DNA from 3 places in the Tardiphaga sp. 813_E8_N1_3 genome. Region 1 is predicted to be linked to each of the others. Evidence: predicted binding sites of a transcription regulator. Region 1 holds the regulator's gene; each other region holds the start of a gene.

Region 1 (6,671 bases):
GAAGCACATCATCGGCGAGCGCGGCTTCGACTTCGCCAACATTTTCACCAACCCGGATCTCTCGGACCCCACGCGCCCGGTCTCAACCTTGCCAGGCCGTTTCCAGCGGCGTGTCGAGGTCGTCAGCGACGCAGCGAAACTCGATCGCCATCGCTTGCTGCAATGGGTCCTGGCGTGGACCGGCCTCTCGGCCGCATGGTTCCTCGGCGACGACGATCCGGCGAGCATCGACCTTCAGGTGGCCGAGCTGGCCGCGACAGAACTCGATCGCTGATCGCGCCTCACGCCACAGCGTTGAGGCACCAGGCCAGAATGCCCTTCTGCGCATGCAGGCGATTTTCGGCCTCGTCGAACACCACCGACTGCGGACCGTCGATCACCTCGTCGGTGACCTCCTCGCCGCGATGCGCCGGCAGGCAGTGCATGAAGAGTGCGTCGGGCTTGGCCAGCGACATCAGGCGCGCATTGACCTGATAGGGTTTCAACAGGTTGTGGCGGGTCTCGCCGTCCTTATCGCCCATCGACACCCAGGTGTCGGTGACGACGCAATCGACGCCCTTCACCATCGCATCGGGATCGTCGCTGAAGGTGATCGGCGCGTTTGCCGCCTTGACCCAGTCCTTGAACGGCTTCTTCGGCGACAACTGCGGCGGCGTCGCGATATTGAGCTTGAACTGGAAGCGCTCGGCCGCATGGGCCCAGGACATCAGTACATTGTTGTCGTCGCCGGTCCAGGCCACGGTGCGCCCCTTGATCGGACCGCGGTGCTCCTCATAGGTCATGACATCCGCCATCACCTGGCAGGGATGCGAGAAGCGCGTCAGGCCGTTGATGACCGGCACGGTCGCGTTTTCCGCGAGCTCCACCAGCGAGTCATGATTGAGGATGCGGATCATGATGATGTCGACGAAGCGCGACAGCACGCGCGCGGTGTCGGCAATGGTCTCGCCGCGACCGAGCTGCATTTCGGCGCCGGTGAGCATCACGACGTCGCCGCCGAGCTGGCGCATGCCGACCTCGAACGACACGCGGGTGCGCGTCGAGGGCTTTTCGAAGATCATCGCCAGCGTCTTGTTCTTGAGCGGACGATCGGGCTCGGCATTCGAGCCATCCCGCCCCTTCAGCTTCGCCTTCATGGCGGCAGCCGCGTTCATGATATTGCGCAACTCGCTGGCCGGCACGGCCGTGAGATCGAGGAAATGCCGCGGTGACGTGCTCATCACGCGGCTCCCTGCGTCTTGTCGGGTGAGCCGAGCGCTACGCAGGCCTGTTCGAGCCGCTGCACGGCCTGCTCGATCTCGGACTCGCTGACGATCAGCGGCGGCAGGAAGCGCACCACATTGTCGCCGGCGCCAACCGTCAGCAGCTTCGCGTCACGCAATGCTGCCACGAGATCGCCCGCCGGCACCACGGCCTTGAGGCCGATCAGAAGACCTTCGCCGCGCACTTCGCTGAGCACATCTGGATGGCCATCGACCACGCCCGCGAGTTTCTGTTTCAACAGCAGCGACATCTTCTTCACATGGTCGAAGAAACCGGGCTTCAGCATGATATCGAGCACGGAATTCGCCGCGGCCACCGCCAGCGGATTGCCGCCAAAGGTCGAGCCGTGCGAGCCGGGCGCCATGCCTTCGGCCGCTTCCGCCGAGAGAAGGCACGCGCCGATCGGGAAACCGCCGCCGAGTGCCTTGGCCAGCGCCATGACATCCGGCGTCACGCCGATGCGCTGATAGGCAAACAGTTCGCCGGTGCGGCCCATGCCGGTCTGCACTTCGTCGAAGATCAAAAGTATGCCGTTCTTGTCGCAAAGTTCGCGCAGCGCGCCAAAGAACGCGTTGCTCGGCGCACGCACGCCACCCTCACCCTGCAGCGGCTCGATGAGAATGCCGGCAGTGTTCGGGCCGATGGCCTTCTTCACGGCTTCGATATCGCCGAGCGGCAACTGGTCGAAGCCGTCGAGCGGCGTGCCGTAGCCTTCGAGATATTTCGCGGCGCCCGTCGCCGCCAGCGTGCCGAGGGTGCGGCCATGGAACGCGCCTTCAAAGGTGATGATGCGCGTGCGCTCGGGGTGGCCCTTGGAGAAATGATAGTGGCGGGTCACCTTGATCGCGCATTCCATCGCTTCCGCACCCGAATTGGCGAAGAACACGAAGTCGGCAAAGCTCTGTTCGCACAGCCGCGCGGCGAGGCGCTCGCCGTCCGGGCTCTTGAACAGGTTCGACATGTGCCAGAGCTTGGTGGCCTGCTCCTGCAATGCGGCGACCATATGTGGGTGCGCATGGCCAAGTGCGTTCACGGCAACGCCGCTGGTGAAATCGAGGTAGCGCTCGCCGTCGGTTCCAATCAGCCACGCGCCTTCACCGCGCTCGAAAGCGACATCCGCACGCGCGAAAACAGGCAGCAAGTGGGCCTGAGAGAGGGGCGAAGACGTTGCGTTGCTGGTCATAACCGATCCGATCGAAAAGACTGCGGCCGCGTCGATGACAATTGTGCGAAATCGAACAACGGACCCTAGAAACGAAACGTGCCGCCCTTCTCGGGCGGCACGTGGGCATTATTCTATGTGTGCTGTGAAGACTGTCAACCGCGCACTGCGGCTTTCGAGTCACACGGAGTCGCAGAAAAAGCCGATTTTGCAGCTTTATTTGCAGAAGCATGTGGACGCGGCATGCCCGACTCTTGCGCGCGAGTCACGGCATATTGTAGCTTTTGTCTCGTCGGATACGACATCTCGTGCGGCGGTAGACCTTTTAATGACACATCCAGTGCGGCGTAACAGCCGGACGCGAAATTCGCGCCCGGTGAGCGCTAAGGGATTCTGACCGCAGGGATTTTTGAAGTCTCAACTCGCAGCGCTGACCGGTGCTCTGGCGCTTACGAAGGGAAAATGGCGATGACGGTAATGACATGGACCGACGATCGCGTCGAACAGTTGAAGAAACTCTGGGAAGGCGGCCTCTCCGCCAGCCAGATCGCCGCGGAACTCGGCAACGTGACCCGCAATGCCGTGATCGGCAAGGTGCACCGTCTCGGCCTGTCCGGCCGCGCCAAGAGCCCCTCCTCGGCAGCTCCGCGGCAGCGCAAGGCGCGCCCGGCCCAGCAGATGGTACGCGTCGCCCGCCCGATGGCCCGCGGCAACACCGCGCTGGCCCATAATTACGAGATCGAGGCGGAGCCCGATCCGATCGCCTATGACAACATCGTACCGATCAGCCAGCGCCTGTCGCTGGTCGAGCTCAACGATGCCACCTGCCACTGGCCGATCGGCGATCCGTCGAGCGCGGATTTTTACTTCTGCGGCGGCAGGGCCCTGGCTGGCGCCCCCTATTGCGCACATCACTCGCGCATCGCCTATCAGCCGGCGAGCGACCGCCGCCGCGCGGTACCGAAGCCCACGCGCTGAGCTGGAAGATATCTAAACCAAATGAAAATGCCCGGTGATGAGCCGGGCATTTTTTTGTTTTGGATGGTGATTGCCGGGGCGCTTGCGTTGACACTCGGTGTCGTCCCCGCGAAGGCGGGGACCCATAACCACCGAAAGAGTGGTTGGGGCGTATTCGCAGGCGTCCTGGATAGAGCCGAGAAGACGGAGGCTATGGGTCCCCGCCTTCGCGGGGACGACACAGCGTGTGTTGTTACTCCGCCGCCTTGTCGAACCGGTCGTCCAGCGCATAGCCGGCGCCGCGCACGGTGCGGATCGGATCGGGCTCACCGGCGGGATTGAGCAGCTTGCGCAGGCGGCCGATATGCACGTCGACGGTGCGCTCGTCGATATAGATGTCGCGGCCCCAGACGCTGTCGAGCAACTGCTCGCGGCTGAATACGCGGCCCGGATGTTCCAGGAAGAACTCCAGCAGGCGATATTCGGTCGGACCGAGATCGATCGGACGGCTTGAGCGCACAACGCGGCGCTTGTCGCGGTCGAGTTCGATATCGCCGAAAGCGAGCACGGTGGCGAGACGCTCGGGAGCTGCACGACGGAGCAGACCCTTCACGCGGGCCAGGAGCTCCGGCACCGAAAACGGCTTGACGATATAGTCGTCGGCGCCGGTGGCGAGACCGCGAACACGCTCGCTCTCTTCGCCGCGCGCCGTCAGCATGATGATCGGCAATGCCTTGGTTTCGGGCCGCGCGCGCAGGCGGCGGCACAGTTCGATGCCGGACAGACCCGGCAGCATCCAGTCGAGCACCACGAGATCCGGCACCCGCTCCTTCAAGCGGGTGTCGGCATCGTCGCCGCGCGCGACAGTTTCAACATCATAGCCTTCGGCGTCGAGGTTGTAGCGAAGAAGCGTCGTGAGGGCTTCCTCGTCCTCCACCACCAGAATGCGTGCATTCACAGCCATATGGTCAATATCCTCAGTGACGTCCGACAAGCCTTTAGGCCATGATCCTTGCGGAAGACTGGCTTCCACTTTTCCGGATCATGCTTCAGACCGTCGGCGCATTCGCGAATGTGGTCATGTCGCCCTTCGGGCGCTTGTCGAGGATCTGCTGGCCCTCGATCATGTAGAACACGGTTTCTGCAATGTTGGTGGCGTGATCGCCGATCCGCTCGATGTTCTTGGCGCAGAACATCAGGTGGATACAGAACGAAATGTTACGCGGGTCTTCCATCATATAGGTAAGGAGTTCGCGGAACAGCGAGGTGCAGATCGCGTCGATTTCCTCGTCGCCCTTCCACACCGTCATCGCGGCGGGCAGATCGTGTGCGGCATAGGCGTCGAGCACGGCCTTGACCTGGGTGGTCACGAGGTCGGTCATGTGTTCGAGGCCGCGGATCAGCTTCAGCGGATGGAAATCGCTGTCGAGTGCATTGACGCGCTTGCCGATGTTCTTGGAGAGATCGCCGATCCGCTCCAGATCGGTGGCGACGCGCAGCGCGCCGACGATCTCGCGCAAATCGACAGCCATCGGCTGGCGCTTGGCGATGGTCAGCACGGCGCGCTCTTCGATCGTGCGCTGCAACTGGTCGATCTCGGCGTCGGTGGCGACAACGCGTGCACCGAGTGCGACGTCCCGGCGGATCAGCGCGTCGACGGATTCGACGATCTGCCGTTCCGCGAGGCCACCCATCTCGGCGACGAGACGGGTCAGCTCCTGCAGATCGTCGTCGAAAGCCTTGGTGGTGTGTTCAAAAGCCATATCTAAATCCTCCCGCGAATATGTCGCGTCAGCCGAAGCGGCCGGTGATGTAATCCTGGGTGCGGCGGTCGGTCGGCGACGTGAAGATCTTGTTGGTTTGATCGAACTCGATCAACTCGCCGAGATACATGAAGGCCGTGGTGTCGGAGACGCGGGCAGCCTGCTGCATGTTATGGGTGACGATCGCGATCGTGTACTGATCCTTCAACTCGTCGATCAGCTCCTCGATCTTCGCGGTCGAGATCGGATCCAGCGCCGAGCACGGCTCGTCGAACAGGATGACTTCCGGCCGAACCGCGATGGTGCGCGCAATGCACAGACGCTGCTGCTGACCGCCCGACAGGCTGAGGCCCGACGCGTTGAGCTTGTCCTTGACTTCGTTCCAGAGCGCACCGCCACGCAGCGCCTTCTCGACGCGCACGTCCATCTCCGACTTGGAGATCTTTTCATAGAGGCGAATACCGAAGGCGATGTTTTCGTAAATCGTCATCGGGAACGGAGTCGGCTTCTGGAACACCATGCCGACGCGGGCGCGCAGCAGGTTGAGGTCCAGCTTCGGATCCAGAATGTTCTGGTTGTCGAGCATGAGCTGACCTTCGGCGCGCTGGCCGGGATACAGATCATACATCCGGTTGAAGATGCGCAGCAGCGTGGACTTGCCGCAGCCTGACGGGCCGATGAACGCCGTCACGCGGTTCGCCATCAGCGTCAGATTGATCTTCTTCAGAGCGTGGTGTTCGCCATAGTAGAAGTTCAGGTCGCGCACGGTGACCTTGGGACGGGTCTCGCCCTGCAAGACCGACGGCGGCGGCATCGAGACGGAAGGAACGCCAGACGACACAGAAAGCTCACTCATTTTGCTGTCCTCTCGGCGCCGAGAATGCGCGCGCCAATGTTAAGGGCAAGTACGGTCAAGGTGATGATCAGGGCACCGCTCCAGGCGAGCTGCTTCCAGTACTCGTAGGGGCTCTGCACGAAGTTGTTGATGGTCACCGGCAGGTTGGCCATCGTCTTGGTGAGATCGAGACTGAAGAACTGGTTGCTCAGCGCGGTGAACAGCAGCGGCGCCGTTTCACCGGCGACGCGCGCGGTCGCCAGCAGCACGCCCGTGATCAGACCGGAACGGGCCGCACGATAAGCGATCCGCTTGATGACCAGGGAGCGCGGCAGGCCGAGCGCCGAGGCCGCTTCACGCAGCGGGTTCGGCACGAGACCAAGCATGTCTTCCGTGGTGCGAACCACGACGGGGATCACGATCACGGCGAGCGCAAGCGAACCGGCGAGAGCCGAGAAGCCGCCCATCGGAACCACCACCGCACCATAGACGAACAGGCCGATGATGATGGACGGGGCCGACAGCAACACGTCGTTGATGAAGCGGATCACCGAGGTGAGCTTGTCGTGCTTGCCGTATTCAGCGAGATAGGTGCCGGCAAACAGGCCGAGCGGTGCGCCTATGCCGACGCCGATCGCGGTCATGATGACCGAACCGACGATGGCATTGAGCAGGCCGCCTTCCATGGAGC
Region 2 (6,671 bases), 5.0 Mb from region 1:
GAACCATGAGCCCTTCACGGTGATGTCGGTCAGATTGATTGCGACGAGCTGACAGACTTCCGCGCTGCCATCGACACCGGGGATCAGCTTCAGATTGATCTGGGTCTTGGACAGCGTCGCAAGCGTCGCCTCGCCATTGCCGGCCATGGCACCGTGCTTGTAGGCCATCGTGCCCATGGCGACCTGCTGCCCGGCATATTCGAGCGTGCCGGTCAGCGTGTCCTTGACCACTTCGAGTTTCGGATGGGCGTATTTCTTCGGAAAGCCCCAGATCTCGCGGCCGGCGGCGATCGGCGGATCATCGTCCAGATACATCTGCGAGACGAAATTGACGTCCTCGCCCTTGAAGCGCGCGGGGATCACGAGGCCCGTTTCCGTGTAACTGCCGAAGCCGGACGAGTCCGGCATCTTGATCCATTCATAATGGACGATGGGCTGCTCGATCGGCTCCAGCGGTTCGGGCAGGCCCATCCGGATCAGATCAGGATCGGTCTCATAGGTGATGACAAGGAATTCGCGATTGATGAAGCGATAGGGACCGGCGGGATAGCTCGGGCCGGCCATCGGCATCGACGGCAAACGGAGGATGTCTTCCTGGCGCATCGGAAACTCCTTGATTGGAGATCTTGGGGTGTGAAATCGCGGAATAAAAATCAGTGAGCGGTCCAGCCGCCATCCACCGGCAGCGTGATGCCGGTGATCGAGCGGGCGTGGTCGGTACAGAGGAAGTTGACGACCGAGGACAGTTCTTCGACGGTCACGAAACGTTTGGTGGGCTGGGCGGCCAACAGCACATCCGAGATCACCTGCTGCTCGGTGATGCCGCGCGCCTTGGCCTGCTCCGGGATCTGCTTCTCGACCAGCGGTGTCATCACGTAGCCCGGGCACACCGCATTTACTGTGATGCCGTGTTCGGCGACTTCCAGCGCCGCCGTCTTGGTCAGCCCGGCAATGCCATGCTTGGCCGCGACATAGGCCGACTTGAACGGCGAGGCGACCAGCGCATGGGCTGAGGCGATGTTGACAATGCGGCCCCAGGACTTCGCCTTCATGTGGGGGATGGCGAGACGTGTGGTGTGAAACGCACTCGACAGGTTGATCGCCACGATCGCATCCCACTTCTCGACCGGGAATTCCTCGAGCGGCGCGACATACTGGATGCCGGCATTGTTGACCAGGATATCGACGCCGCCGAATTCCTGCTCGGCCTGCGCCATCATCGCCGCGATGTCATTGCCGTCGGCCATGTTGGCGCCGCTATAGAGCACCCGGACCTGATGGCTATCAGCAATCTCGCTGCGGATCGCCTCGATCTCATTGGCGTCGCCGAAGCCGTTGAGCACAATATTGACGCCGCTGGCCGCAAGGCCGCGCGCGATACCAAGGCCGATGCCGCTGGTGGAGCCGGTAATGATGGCGGACTTTCCAGACAGCATGCGCGCAACCCTTCGTAAGCAAACGTTAATATCTGCTTCTTTGCTAGCGATCCTGTTTGACGGCGGTATGAGGAATTTCCTTCAGCCACGTGACGCGCTTCATGGACCGACGCGCAGTCATCGAATTTGCTATTTGTCACAACGCCGTCACTGCTCATCTGAATTCTGCCGCCAACATCATGTGATCGTTGAGGAGAAGACCCAGATGGATGCGCGGACACCCGATTCAGACATGACGGCCGAAGCCGGCTGGCGCCCCGACCGCTGCGATCGTGTAGCACTTGTGCTGCAGGGCGGCGGCGCCCTCGGCGCCTATCAGGCTGGCGTGTATCAGGCGCTGCATGAAGAAGGCATGGAGCCGGACTGGGTGTGCGGCGTATCGATCGGCGCGATCAATTCGGCGATCATCGCCGGCAATCCGCCGGAAGACCGGCTGGAGAAGCTGCAGATCTTCTGGGACCGCATCACCGCCCGCAAGGTCTGGCACTACACACCGGACGGCGACGTCTATCGCAAGGCCCGCAATCTCGCGAGCTCGTTCATGACCACGACCCTCGGCCAGCCCGGTTTCTTCAAGCCGCACGAGGTCAATCCGTGGTTCAGCCCGGCCGGTGCAAAGACGGCGACGAGCTATTACGACACCTCACCGCTGCGCGACACCCTGCTCGAACTGGTCGACTTCGACCTGATCAATTCGCGCAAAACCCATTTCGCCGTCGGCGCGGTCAACGTTATCACCGGCAACTTCCTGTATTTCGACAACAAGAAGGAAGTCATCGCGCCGGAGCACGTGATGGCATCAGGCGCACTGCCGCCGGCCCTGCCGATGGTGAAGATCGGCACCGATCATTTCTGGGATGGCGGCATCGTCTCCAACACGCCGCTGCAGCACCTGCTCGACCAGGAAGACAAAATGAACTCACTGGTCTTTCAGGTCGACCTGTTCAGCGCACGCGGCGTGCTGCCGCGCGATATCCAGGAGGTTCTGGCCCGGCACAAGGACATCGTCTATTCGTCCCGCACCCGCCACAACACCGACATCTACCGGCGCATGAACAATCTGAAGTCGGAGCTCTACAAGGTGCTGCAGCGCATTCCCGACGACCAGCTGAGCGACGAGGAACGTGCGCGGCGCGACAGCCTGTCGGATCTGCCGGAGATCACCATCCTGCAGATGATCTATCAGCAGAAGGCTTATGAGGGCGATTCCAAGGATCACGAATTCTCGGCGACCTCGATGCGCGAACACTGGCAGAGCGGCCTCGACGATACCCGCCGCACATTGAAACGTCGCGACTGGCTGGCGCTGCCGGAGCAAGGCAAGGGCATCGTGGTCCACGACGTGCATCGCGAGAGCGGTTCCTGACCGACGATACGTCCCAATAAGAAATGGCCCGCGCATCATCTGCGCGGGCCATTTCTTTTCGCGGTCTGAAAGAACGAGGCCGCGGCGTTTCCGCAGCGGCCTCGTCTATCCTCAGAACAACTGGCTGAACAGCACGTAGAGCGAAGCCGACAGCATGATGGCGCAGGGCAGCGTGAGCACCCATGCCATCAGCAGGTTGCGGATGGTGGCCATCTGCAGGCCCGAACCATTCGCCGCCATGGTGCCGGCGACGCCGGACGACAGCACATGGGTCGTCGAGACCGGCAGACCGAACACGTCGGCCGCACCGATGGTGGCAGCGGCCACGAGTTCGGCGGAGGCGCCCTGCGCATAGGTCAGATGCGTCTTGCCGATCTTCTCGCCGACGGTGACGACAATGCGCTTCCAGCCGACCATGGTGCCGAGGCCGAGTGCGATGGCCACGGCGATCTTCACCCAATCCGGGATGAACTTGGTGGCGGCATCGAGCGAGCCTTTATAGGCATTGAGGGTCGCGACATCTTCCTTGTTGAGGTCGTTTTCCTTGTCCTTCATCAGGAAGCGGATGGCTTCCGATGCGAGATACATGTCGTTACGGGTATTGCCGACGGATTCCGCAGGAACCTTGTCGAGCGTGCCGTAGCTGCGAACCTGATCGCCGACCTGCTGCACGAGAACGGCGAGCGACGGATAGGTGCCTTCGCTGATCTTGCGCTGCGACACGTAAGTGGTCACCGCCGGACGGGGATCGCCGATGATGCTGTGGCCAGCACCCTTGGCTGCGATCACCTTGGCGGCCGCGATGGAGTTGACCTGGAACTGCGCGACGCGGGATTCCGGCAATGCGCGGTTCAGCGCATAGGCGGTCGGCACGGTGCCGATCAGCACCAGCATGATCAGGCCCATGCCCTTCTGACCGTCATTCGAACCATGCGCGAAGGATACGCCGGTACAGGTCGCGATCAGAATGCCGCGGATCCACAGTGGGGGCGCCTTGTTGCCGTCGGGCGCCGCGTACAAAGCGGGGTTACGCACGAGGAATTTCAGCACCAGCAGCAGGATCGCAGCGCAGGCGAAGCCGAACAGCGGCGACAACAGCAGCGCGTAGCCTATTTCGGTGGCCTTGCCCCAATCGACGCCCGAGGTGCCGTCGCGGCCGCGCATCAACGCATTAGCGATACCGACGCCGATAATCGAACCGATCAGCGTGTGCGAGCTGGAGGCCGGCAGACCGAGATACCAGGTGCCGAGATTCCAGATGATCGCCGCGATCAGCAGCGCGAACACCATGGCAAAGCCGGCGCCGCTGGAGACCTGCAGGATCAATTCCACCGGCAGCAGCGAAACGATGCCGAAAGCCACCGCGCCCGTAGAGAACAGCACGCCGAGGAAGTTGAAGAAGCCCGACCACATCACGGCGAATTCCGCCGGCAGCGAGTGGGTGTAAATCACGGTGGCCACCGCATTGGCGGTGTCATGGAAGCCGTTGACGAATTCGAAGCCAAGCGCGATCAGCAGCGCTACGAACAGCAGCAGGTAAGGCAGGTAGCTGGTGACGCGGGTCCCGGTGGCATTGACGTCCACATAGATGCTGTAGGCGACGAACAGGAGGCCGGCGGCCAGGATCCCGAAAAACAGGATCATCGTCAGCGGGTTAAAACCCTTGTCGAGATTGGGCCGCGATGCCGGCTCGACTTGCCCGCTCCCGGAAATGGGTTGATTGAGTGTGAAATCGGTCATGAAACGCCCCCGTTACAGGTTAAGAGGCGTTAATCTCTGCACCACGGATGCGAAACCCGGATGACAGGCGCGACAATTTGTCTGTTACGGGTTGTGACAGTCCTGCGTCGCCGACGGGCCGGCAGGTGACAGGCACTCAGATCGCGGACGCGACCTTTTCGAGTCCGATCATGCGCGCCAGTGCACGGACTTCGCGCTTCTGATCCTCACGCAATTGGAACAGCAACGGCATGGCAGCGGACTTGAGCTGCTGCACCTCGTCGCTATCGGGATCGATCGGCGGCGCGCCTACCGACGAACTGGCCTGCTTGGTCTCGTGGATCCTGCGCGCTACGTTGCGCAGCGCCGCTTCGACGCCGGGCCAGTAGGATTCCTGCGACGTGGTCAGATTGAGCCGCGTCTTGATCGCCGAAATCTGCGCATCGCTGAGCAGCGTATAGGTCTTCTGCACCGGCTTGGCAGCGGCCTTGGGCTTGGCAGTCGGCTGCGGTACCACAATCGGCGCAAGCACCGTCGAGCCGGGCACTTCGATCGGACTGTCGGATGCAAAGGCCTGGCGCAACGGACTGCCGTCAACGCTCGGGACCTGCTGCGGATCAAGCGACGCCATCATGGCGCCGGCCAATGGCAGCTTGTCCTTCTTGCCTTGCGTATTGGAAACCGGTCCGCGCGACACGGCGACCGAATTTTGCGCGGCGCTGTCGCCATATGACAGCGACAGCGATGGGATGCTATCGCGACCGAGGATGCTCGCAACAGCCACGCCGGTCAGCAACAGGCAGCCCAGCACAAGAAGGGTCAGCGCACGCGTCAAGCCAGTCTCCGAAATTCAGGACTACCAGAGGTACCTGTCCTCACAAATGGAGATTAATTAAGGCCTAACCATACCGCAACGGTGCGATAATACTCACAGACGTTCAGGCGGCGTTGGCGAGAACATAGGCTTCCTGGATGTCGCTCACGATATCGGAGGCTTCCCACAGCGCATCCGGGGCGACCGACTGCATGCTTATGGTCCAGTTTGCGCCTTTTCCGGCGCGGGGCGTGCTGACAATGTCGAACTGCACCTCGCGGCACAGCGGATGACGGCCGAAAGCTGCGGCCACGCGTGCCTTGATCTCCTCGATCGTGGCCGGCGTCTTCGCGAAATAGGCTTCGATATCCATGATGGCCCCTGAATCGGTTGATTCCCGATCAGGGCATTGTTGGTTCCACAGGATTTAATGAATGGTTAATTTCGCTGCGCCATCAGCAGATTGATACCACCGCTGCGTGGAGGCTCAGCCCAGCAGTTGATCGAGCCGATCCCGGAGCTGGTCCTGATGATACGGCTTGGCAAGCCGCGGCAGATCGAGCTGCGCGCCTTCGGGCAAATCCGCATAGCCGGTGGCGAGCAGGATCGGCAACGACGGCCGCATTTCGCGGGAGTAAGCTGCAAGCTCGATGCCCGTCATGCCGGGCATCACATGATCCGTCATCATCAGATCGAGCGGCTCGTCGCTTTTCAGAATCTCCAGCGCATGCCGCCCCGAACTCGCCGGGATGACGCGATGGCCGAGATCCTCCAGCATCTCCGTTGTCGACATCGCGATGAGGGGATCGTCATCGACAAACAGGATCACGGCAGAGCGCGCGGCATGGCGCATGACATGGGCCGTATCGGCCACCTCTGGCTTCCTGTCGGTGACCGGCAGCACGAGGGTCGCCGTCGTTCCCTTGCCGACGACGCTTGAGAGATCGAGCGTGCCGCCGAGCTGTACAGCGAGACCGTGTACCATGGACAGACCGAGACCAGTTCCCTTGCCGACCGGCTTGGTCGAGAAGAACGGTTCGATCGCCTTCTTCAACGTCTCCGGCGACATGCCGGCGCCATTGTCGATGATAGACACCTTGAGATAGTCGCCAGGCTTCAGAATCGGGTCGCCTTTGCCGACCCGATGCTTCTTCACCTTGATATCGATGGAGCCACCGTCCTGCATGGCGTCGCGCGCATTGATCGCGAGATTGAGGATGGCGAGTTCGAGCTGATTGTGATCGATCTGCGCCCGCGGCAGATCCTCGGGAATATCGAGACGCAGCGCAACGCGCGGGCCGAGCGAGCGCTCGAGCAGATCGCTCATGCCGCGGAC
Region 3 (6,671 bases), 3.2 Mb from region 1:
TTCATCTTTCTCGATGCTTACCGGGATATCGCAGATCTGCTCATAGGCCTTACGCGTGTGACGCGTGTTGCCCCAGCGCAGCGCCCGCTCGATCAGCGGGTCCGGCTGTGTGGCCAGGACGCGTGCCATCCGCCAGAAAGTCTGCACCAGCTTCGTATAGGCAATCTCTTCCAGACCCGCGACACTGATATCAGCCGGAATTGGGAACGCCTCGACATCCACGATCGGTCCGGCATCGACACGTGCAATCATGCGATGGACCGTGCAGCCGAAGTCGGTCGCGTGATCGTGGAGCGCAAAATGCGCCGGGGCCCAGCCGGGATATTGCGGCGGGCCGGGATGGAAATTGTAGGCGCCAAAGCCAAGCTGATCGAGCACCGCGCCGGGGACTATCACACCAGTGGTGAACGAAATCATCCGCGCCCGGCCCAGCCAGTCGGGCTCGATCGCCGCCAGATCTTCAGCTGTGAAAACAGGAAGGACCGTAAGGGCCGGATTGTGACCACGGAGCAAAGTTGTAAAGACCGAGTGCTCAGCAGGACCCGTCAGGAGGATAATCGTATCGAACATTCGGGCTGCCACGCGCTTCTGCGAATCAATAATCGCCTCAGCGTCGCAGCCAGGCCTTAACATCTGATGAGCAGGCCCGATCACGCTGCATTGCCACATAGGACCTGGCTCTGGAATGGCGCAATCGCGGGAACATGCACCTCATCTGACGGTTGTCCTCTGCACAGGAGGACACGACATGGCGAACATTCCCAATCCCAATGATCCGTATCGTCCAAATCCCGCTGATGACATCCGCAATCCTGCGCGGCTCGACAATGAGCTGCAGGCCGATCCTGAACTCGCGGAAGGGCCAGCGAGCGGTAGCCGCATGGCTATTTATGCACTTGGCGTTGTTGTCTTGCTCGGCGCCGTATTCTACGGCTTGAACAATACATCCACGACTCCGGGCGACGCGACGAAGACCGCGTCCCAGTCCGCGCCAGCGACGCAGGACAGCACGCCAAAGGCGCCGGCGCCAACCAACAACATCGCGGACTCCTATTCGAAGCCGCCAGTGGCACCCGGCGTACGTGACGTGACGCCCACCAACAAGCAGTCCGGCGTCACCACCGGTGCGGCACCTGCGCGACCGCAGGCTCCGCAATCGGCTCCGACCGGCACCGAGATCGACAGCTCGAAGGGCGGCGCGCCGAAGTAACGGCGCGACCGGGCAGACAAGGCTGCGGGCATCGATGCCCGCGGCTTTGTTGCGCATGGATTATGCGGTCACCTGACGCAGGAACGTGCGTTCCTCCGCGAGGATGAACCGGTGCTCCTCGGCCGACGCGAAATTCGCAACGCCTTCCGCATCGCTCCGCAGTCTGGCGCGATAGGCTTCATAGGCCGCGAGACTTGGAAACGAGATCAGGCCGAATGCGACGTTGTTCGTTCCTTCATGGGGCATCCAATAGCCCTACAGGTCACCACCGCATTTGGGAATAATCGTCAGCCAGCGCTTGGCGTAGGCTTCAAACAATCCGCGTTTGAACGGATCGATCTGATAGCGAATGAAGACAGTGATCGTCATAACGGCTCCCTCTGCAGATACCTCGATATAGCCGCTTGAGGGACCGTGACACTTCGATTAGCATCGAAGTATGAAAGCGGGTCCGGACATCGCCATGGTCGCTGCACTTGTTGGCGACCCTGCGCGCGCCAATATGCTGACGGCGCTGATGACAGGCCGTGCGCTGACCGCGAGCGAACTCGCCCAGGAAGCCGGGATTACTGCACCAACGGCGAGTTCACACCTCTCCAAGCTCGAAGCAGGCGGCTTGATCGAGCCGGAAAAACAAGGGCGCCATCGCTATTATCGCCTCACCGGCCCCGATGTCGCCGGTGTGCTGGAAGGTCTGGCCGGCCTGGCAGCCCGCGCGGGCCACCTCCGTCTCCGCACCGGGCCGAAAGAACCCGCATTACGCCGCGCGCGGATTTGCTACGACCATCTCGCCGGCGATCTCGGCGTGCAGATGCTCGACAGTATGCGGGCACAGAGACTGATCCGGCAGACCGAGCAGATCATCGAACTCACGACCCAGGGCAACCGGTTCGTTGCTGAGGAATTGAGGATAGATCTGACAACGCTGGCTCATCCGCGCCGGCCGGTCTGCAAGGCCTGCCTCGACTGGAGCGAGCGTCGCCACCATCTGGCCGGGACACTTGGCGCTGCCATCATGATCTCATTTACTGCCATGAAATGGGCGGCTAGAGACCCCTCGCCCGGCAGCCGCGTAGTGCATTTCACCCGCAGCGGCGAGAAGCGCTTCGAGGCATTGTTCGGCACCACCGGCGACGCCATCCGGAAAACGTGAAGACGCCGGCTTACCTTCGCCGCAATGCAGCCTGAAACCGCGCCGGACCTTCCTTCTCCCGGAGCTTTCTCGATGAACCGCCTGCTGCTCGCTGCGCTGATTGCAACCTTACCGTTCACCTCATCGCAGGCGGCCGAGCCTCTTGCGGCACGCGAGCCCTATGGCATCGGCCTCGAAGGTTTCCCCTATCCCTACCCCGTCAATATGCTGCCGCTGGTCAATGACGGCGAGCAGCTGCGCATGGCCTATATGGACGTGCCATCGACCAAGCCCAATGGTCGGACTGTGGTGCTGCTGCATGGCCGCAATTTCCCGTCGAGCTACTGGGCTCCGGTGATCGGCACGTTGAACGATGCAGGTTACCGCGTCGTGGTCCCCGATCAGATCGGCTTCGGCAAATCGTCGAAGCCATCAGGCGATCTGCATTTCGACAACCTCGCCCGCAACACCGTAGCGCTGATGGATCACCTCGGGATCGCGAAATTCGACATCGTCGCGCATTCCCTCGGCGGCATGTTGAGCGTGCGCGTTGCCCGCGCTTATCCCGATCGCATCGATCACCTGCTGCTCGCGGCGCCGATCGGACTTGAGGACTATCGCCTGTATGTGCCGCCGACGCCGACCGAGAAGATTCTGGAGAACGAAGACAAGCTGACGGCGGAGGGCTACCGCAAACAGCTCGAGGTGAACTATTCGCTGAAGATGCAGCCCGACCAGGTAACGCCCTTCATCGATGCGCGTTTCAACATCAAGGGATCGCCGGAATATCCGCGCTGGCTGCGCGCCTTCGTCAGCTCGGCGCAGCTCATTTATCGCGAGCCCGTGGTCCACGAGATTCCCCTGATCGCGCTGCCGACCCTGTTCATCATGGGGGCCGACGATCACAACGCACCGGGCAAGCCGAATGCGCCGGAGGCGCTACGGCCGAAGATGGGTCAGAACGCCGATCTCGCCAAGGCGCTGGCGGCGAAGATGCCGAACGCGAAGGCCGAGGTGTTGCCGAACGCGGGCCATATCGTGTTTCTCGATGCACCGGCCAAATTCAACGAGCTGATGCTCGCATTTCTCGCGGCGAAGTAGCAATCACCGCACCCTGCTACGCAAATATCTCGAAACATTCATGCTGTATTCAGATCGAATCGGCTTAATCGTGCTGCGCAGCGTTGATCCCTAGCAATTTTCTTGCCCGTAAGAGTTCTGCAGCGGGTGATGCGATGCCATCATTATTCTCTGCGCCGCATCGCGGCACCATCGAGGGAGAACACGAATGAAGACGATCTTTGCGGCAGCCTTGTTTGCCGTTAGCGTCGGGGGCATCGGTGCCGCCAGCGCAATGCCTCTGGCTCCGCTGAGCGCTGCAGACACAGCAGGCGTGATCCAGGTGGCTCAGGGTTGCGGCCCCGGCTATGCCCGCGGCCCCTATGGCGGTTGCCGCCCGATGTTTCGTGGTCCACCGCCGCGCGGCCCGGGTTACTGCCCACCCGGCTTCTTCCGCAATCCCTACGGCCGCTGTATCCGCCGCTGGTGATCGCTGCACAATCCTGACGACGAAGACCCCGCCACTGGCGGGGTTTTTTGTTGCCCACGCGGCGGTTACGGCCGTCACACGAAGATGACAGAATAGCGCTTCGCTATTCTGGAGATCGTCATGTCGCGCGCCTTGCGTCGTCTCATTCTGGCCGGGCTGCTCGGCCTCTCATCGCTGACGACCGCCAGCGCCGAGACCATTCCCCTGCCCGAGCCGCAGCTGGGTCCGCGGCCGTTCTATCTTGTCGACAAGATGAAGGACGGTCCGCTGAAGACGAAGCTCAGCACCTGCACTGGGCCATTCCGCAAGAGCGACTTCTCCATCGCCCATCGCGGCGCGCCGCTGCAATTTCCCGAGCATACGAGGGAGTCCTATCTCGCCGCAGCGCGGATGGGCGCTGGCGTGATCGAATGCGACGTGACCTTCACCAAAGATCGCCAGCTGGTCTGCCGGCATTCGCAATGCGACCTGCACACGACAACCAATATTCTCTCGGTGCCGGCGCTGGCGAACAAATGCACGCAGCCCTTCAGCCCTGCCGATCCCGCCACCGGCAGGAAGGCGTCGGCGAAATGCTGTACCAGCGACATCACGCTGGCGGAATTCAGGACGCTGACGGCGAAGATGGATGCCGCCAACACCTCTGCCACGACCGTCGCTGATTATCAGAACGGCACGCCGCGCTGGCGCACCGACCTTTATGCCAGCTCGGGCACGCTGATGACCCATGCGGAGAGCATCGCGCTGATCAAGAGCCTCGGCGCCAAATTCACGCCCGAGCTGAAAGCGCCGGAAGTGCCGATGCCGTTCGACGGCGATTACAGCCAGGAGAAATACGCGACCCAGATGCTCGACGAGTATCGCGCCGCTGGCATTCCGCCTGGCGACGTATTTGCCCAGAGCTTCGATCTCAACGACATCAAGTTCTGGATCCGCACCGCGCCGGAATTCGGCGCACAGGCGGTCTATCTCGATGGCCGCTATGAAACACCGGGTTTCGATCACATGCGCGCGGAAACGTGGAAACCGTCGATGGCGGAGCTCAAGGCTGCCGGCGTCAAGATTCTCGCGCCGCCGATCTATATGCTGCTGACGCTCGACGGCAGCGGCCAGATCGTGCCCTCTCCTTATGCCAAGGCAGCACGCGATGCCGGGCTCGAACTGATCACATGGTCGCTGGAGCGCGAGGGGCCGCTCGCAAACGGCGGCGGCTTCTTCCATCGCTCGGTCAAACCCGCCATCGATCGCGACGGCGATACGCTCACCGTGCTCGATGTACTGGCGAAGGACGTCGGCGTGCGCGGTGTGTTTTCCGACTGGCCGGCGACGACGACGTTCTATGCGAGCTGCATGGGGCTGCGCTGACGCAGCACGCTATTTGGCGTCGCTGTCATAGATAAATTTCGGCATTTCCAGCTTCAGCCGGATTGCCAGCAGGCGGAACACCAGTCCGGTCACGGCGGCAACCAGCGTCACCAGATCGGGACTGAATCCGTATTTGATGCCGCCGATATAGAGAAGCCCCGTGACGATCGACACGCTGGCATAAAGTTCGGCGCGAAACAGCAGCGGCACGTCGTTGCACAGCACGTCGCGAATGACGCCGCCGACGCAGCCGGTGATCATCCCGGCCACGACCACGATCAGCAGCGGCTGATCCATGGCGAGCGCGATGTTGCAGCCCATAATGGTAAAGACCACGAGGCCGATGGCATCGAGCACCAGAAACAGCGCGTGGAAGCGATGCACCACGCGCGCAAGCCCGATGGTCACCAGCGCCGCACCGCCGGTCAGCAGCAGCAGATAAGGGCTTTTCACCCACCACAGCGGATAGTGCCCGAGCAGCATGTCGCGCATCGAACCACCGCCAAGCGCAGTGATGCAGCCGAGCATGGCGACGCCAAGCCAATCCATCTTGCGCCGTCCGGCCGCGAGCGCAGCCGTCATCGCCTCGGCAACGAGCGCGATCATGGCAAGCGGAAACAGCAGGGCTTCGGTATGGGGCATGGGACTCGTCGGCAGCGGATGACGGCGACCTGTAACACAAATCCGTGCATGCGGTGACCGGCGGCGGACAAATCCCCGCCATCTTCCTGAGCCTCCATCACAACCTCACAGCAGGAGGTGTCATGACCCGTCTGTTTCTCACCCTCCCCATTCTACTCATGGCTGGCGCGGCCATGGCGGAGGACGCGCGGCTGTCGATGCCCTATTACGGCAGCGCCACCATGAATGCCGATGACAGCCTGGTGCTGCATTTCACCCGCACGGTGGACGGCAAGCCGGCTGACGGCTCGCAGACCTTTGCCCCCGGCGATCGCAGCTATGACAACGTGCGTCGCCACCTGAGCGGCATTGAACCCGGCCAGACCAAACCGCTGACGCCCTGGAGAGACTGAGCGTCAGCACAAACGGGCTTGCCCTACCAATACCGGCGGCGCCAGTAGCGACGACGCCAGTAACGGCGTCGGACGCCCCAGCGGCGACGGCGCCAACCCCAATGCCGTCCCCGCCAGCCGCGATGCCAGCGCACCTGTTCCGGCTGCAGGCGATCGACATCGTCCTGCGAGGCCACCGCAGGCTGCGGTTCACTGTCCGGTTTGTGGTTGTCGAGCGGATTGGTCGGCAGCAGCGGCGCGGCCTGGGCCTGGACGACGGTCTGGGCGACCAACCCGACGCCCGCGACAAAGCCGAAGGCGATCTTCAGAAAATGACGGCGTTCCATCGCAATCTCTCCCTGATATCCGTGAGGAGATCAGGATCGGACCGGCGGCATGAAT

Evidence for each region. Region 1 encodes PhoB, which activates phosphate uptake and scavenging genes when phosphate is short. Its sites were predicted from a motif close to TGTCATNNANCTGTCAT; they were not measured.
Region 2: AB8A33_RS01280 (inorganic phosphate transporter) is a predicted target of PhoB. The motif match lies at 4,592-4,608, and genes of this name have one in related genera.
Region 3: AB8A33_RS09845 (glycerophosphodiester phosphodiesterase family protein) is a predicted target of PhoB. The motif match lies at 3,965-3,981, and genes of this name have one in related genera.

What each region holds. Positions count from the first base shown of each region.
Region 1 is NZ_JBPWQE010000001.1:5,285,840-5,292,510, forward strand. Features, by position in the region: gene AB8A33_RS25035 (aminoglycoside phosphotransferase family protein) at 1-274, shown strand, start outside; gene argF (ornithine carbamoyltransferase) at 282-1,220, opposite strand; gene AB8A33_RS25045 (aspartate aminotransferase family protein) at 1,220-2,446, opposite strand; gene AB8A33_RS25050 (GcrA family cell cycle regulator) at 2,894-3,403, shown strand; gene phoB (phosphate regulon transcriptional regulator PhoB) at 3,636-4,340, opposite strand; gene phoU (phosphate signaling complex protein PhoU) at 4,432-5,145, opposite strand; gene pstB (phosphate ABC transporter ATP-binding protein PstB) at 5,174-6,001, opposite strand; gene pstA (phosphate ABC transporter permease PstA) at 5,998-6,671, opposite strand, start outside.
Region 2 is NZ_JBPWQE010000001.1:276,973-283,643, reverse strand. Features, by position in the region: gene AB8A33_RS01295 (acetoacetate decarboxylase) at 1-603, opposite strand, end outside; gene AB8A33_RS01290 (3-hydroxybutyrate dehydrogenase) at 654-1,436, opposite strand; gene AB8A33_RS01285 (patatin-like phospholipase family protein) at 1,642-2,802, shown strand; gene AB8A33_RS01280 (inorganic phosphate transporter) at 2,914-4,542, opposite strand; gene AB8A33_RS01275 (hypothetical protein) at 4,679-5,356, opposite strand; gene AB8A33_RS01270 (hypothetical protein) at 5,460-5,708, opposite strand; gene AB8A33_RS01265 (ATP-binding protein) at 5,823-6,671, opposite strand, start outside.
Region 3 is NZ_JBPWQE010000001.1:2,073,815-2,080,485, reverse strand. Features, by position in the region: gene AB8A33_RS09875 (formyltransferase family protein) at 1-654, opposite strand, end outside; gene AB8A33_RS09870 (hypothetical protein) at 749-1,210, shown strand; partial or broken gene AB8A33_RS09865 (NIPSNAP family protein) at 1,271-1,579, opposite strand; gene AB8A33_RS09860 (ArsR/SmtB family transcription factor) at 1,650-2,363, shown strand; gene AB8A33_RS09855 (alpha/beta fold hydrolase) at 2,436-3,443, shown strand; gene AB8A33_RS09850 (GCG_CRPN prefix-to-repeats domain-containing protein) at 3,631-3,891, shown strand; gene AB8A33_RS09845 (glycerophosphodiester phosphodiesterase family protein) at 4,012-5,256, shown strand; gene AB8A33_RS09840 (trimeric intracellular cation channel family protein) at 5,266-5,898, opposite strand; gene AB8A33_RS09835 (hypothetical protein) at 6,021-6,290, shown strand; gene AB8A33_RS09830 (twin-arginine translocation (Tat)) at 6,314-6,616, opposite strand.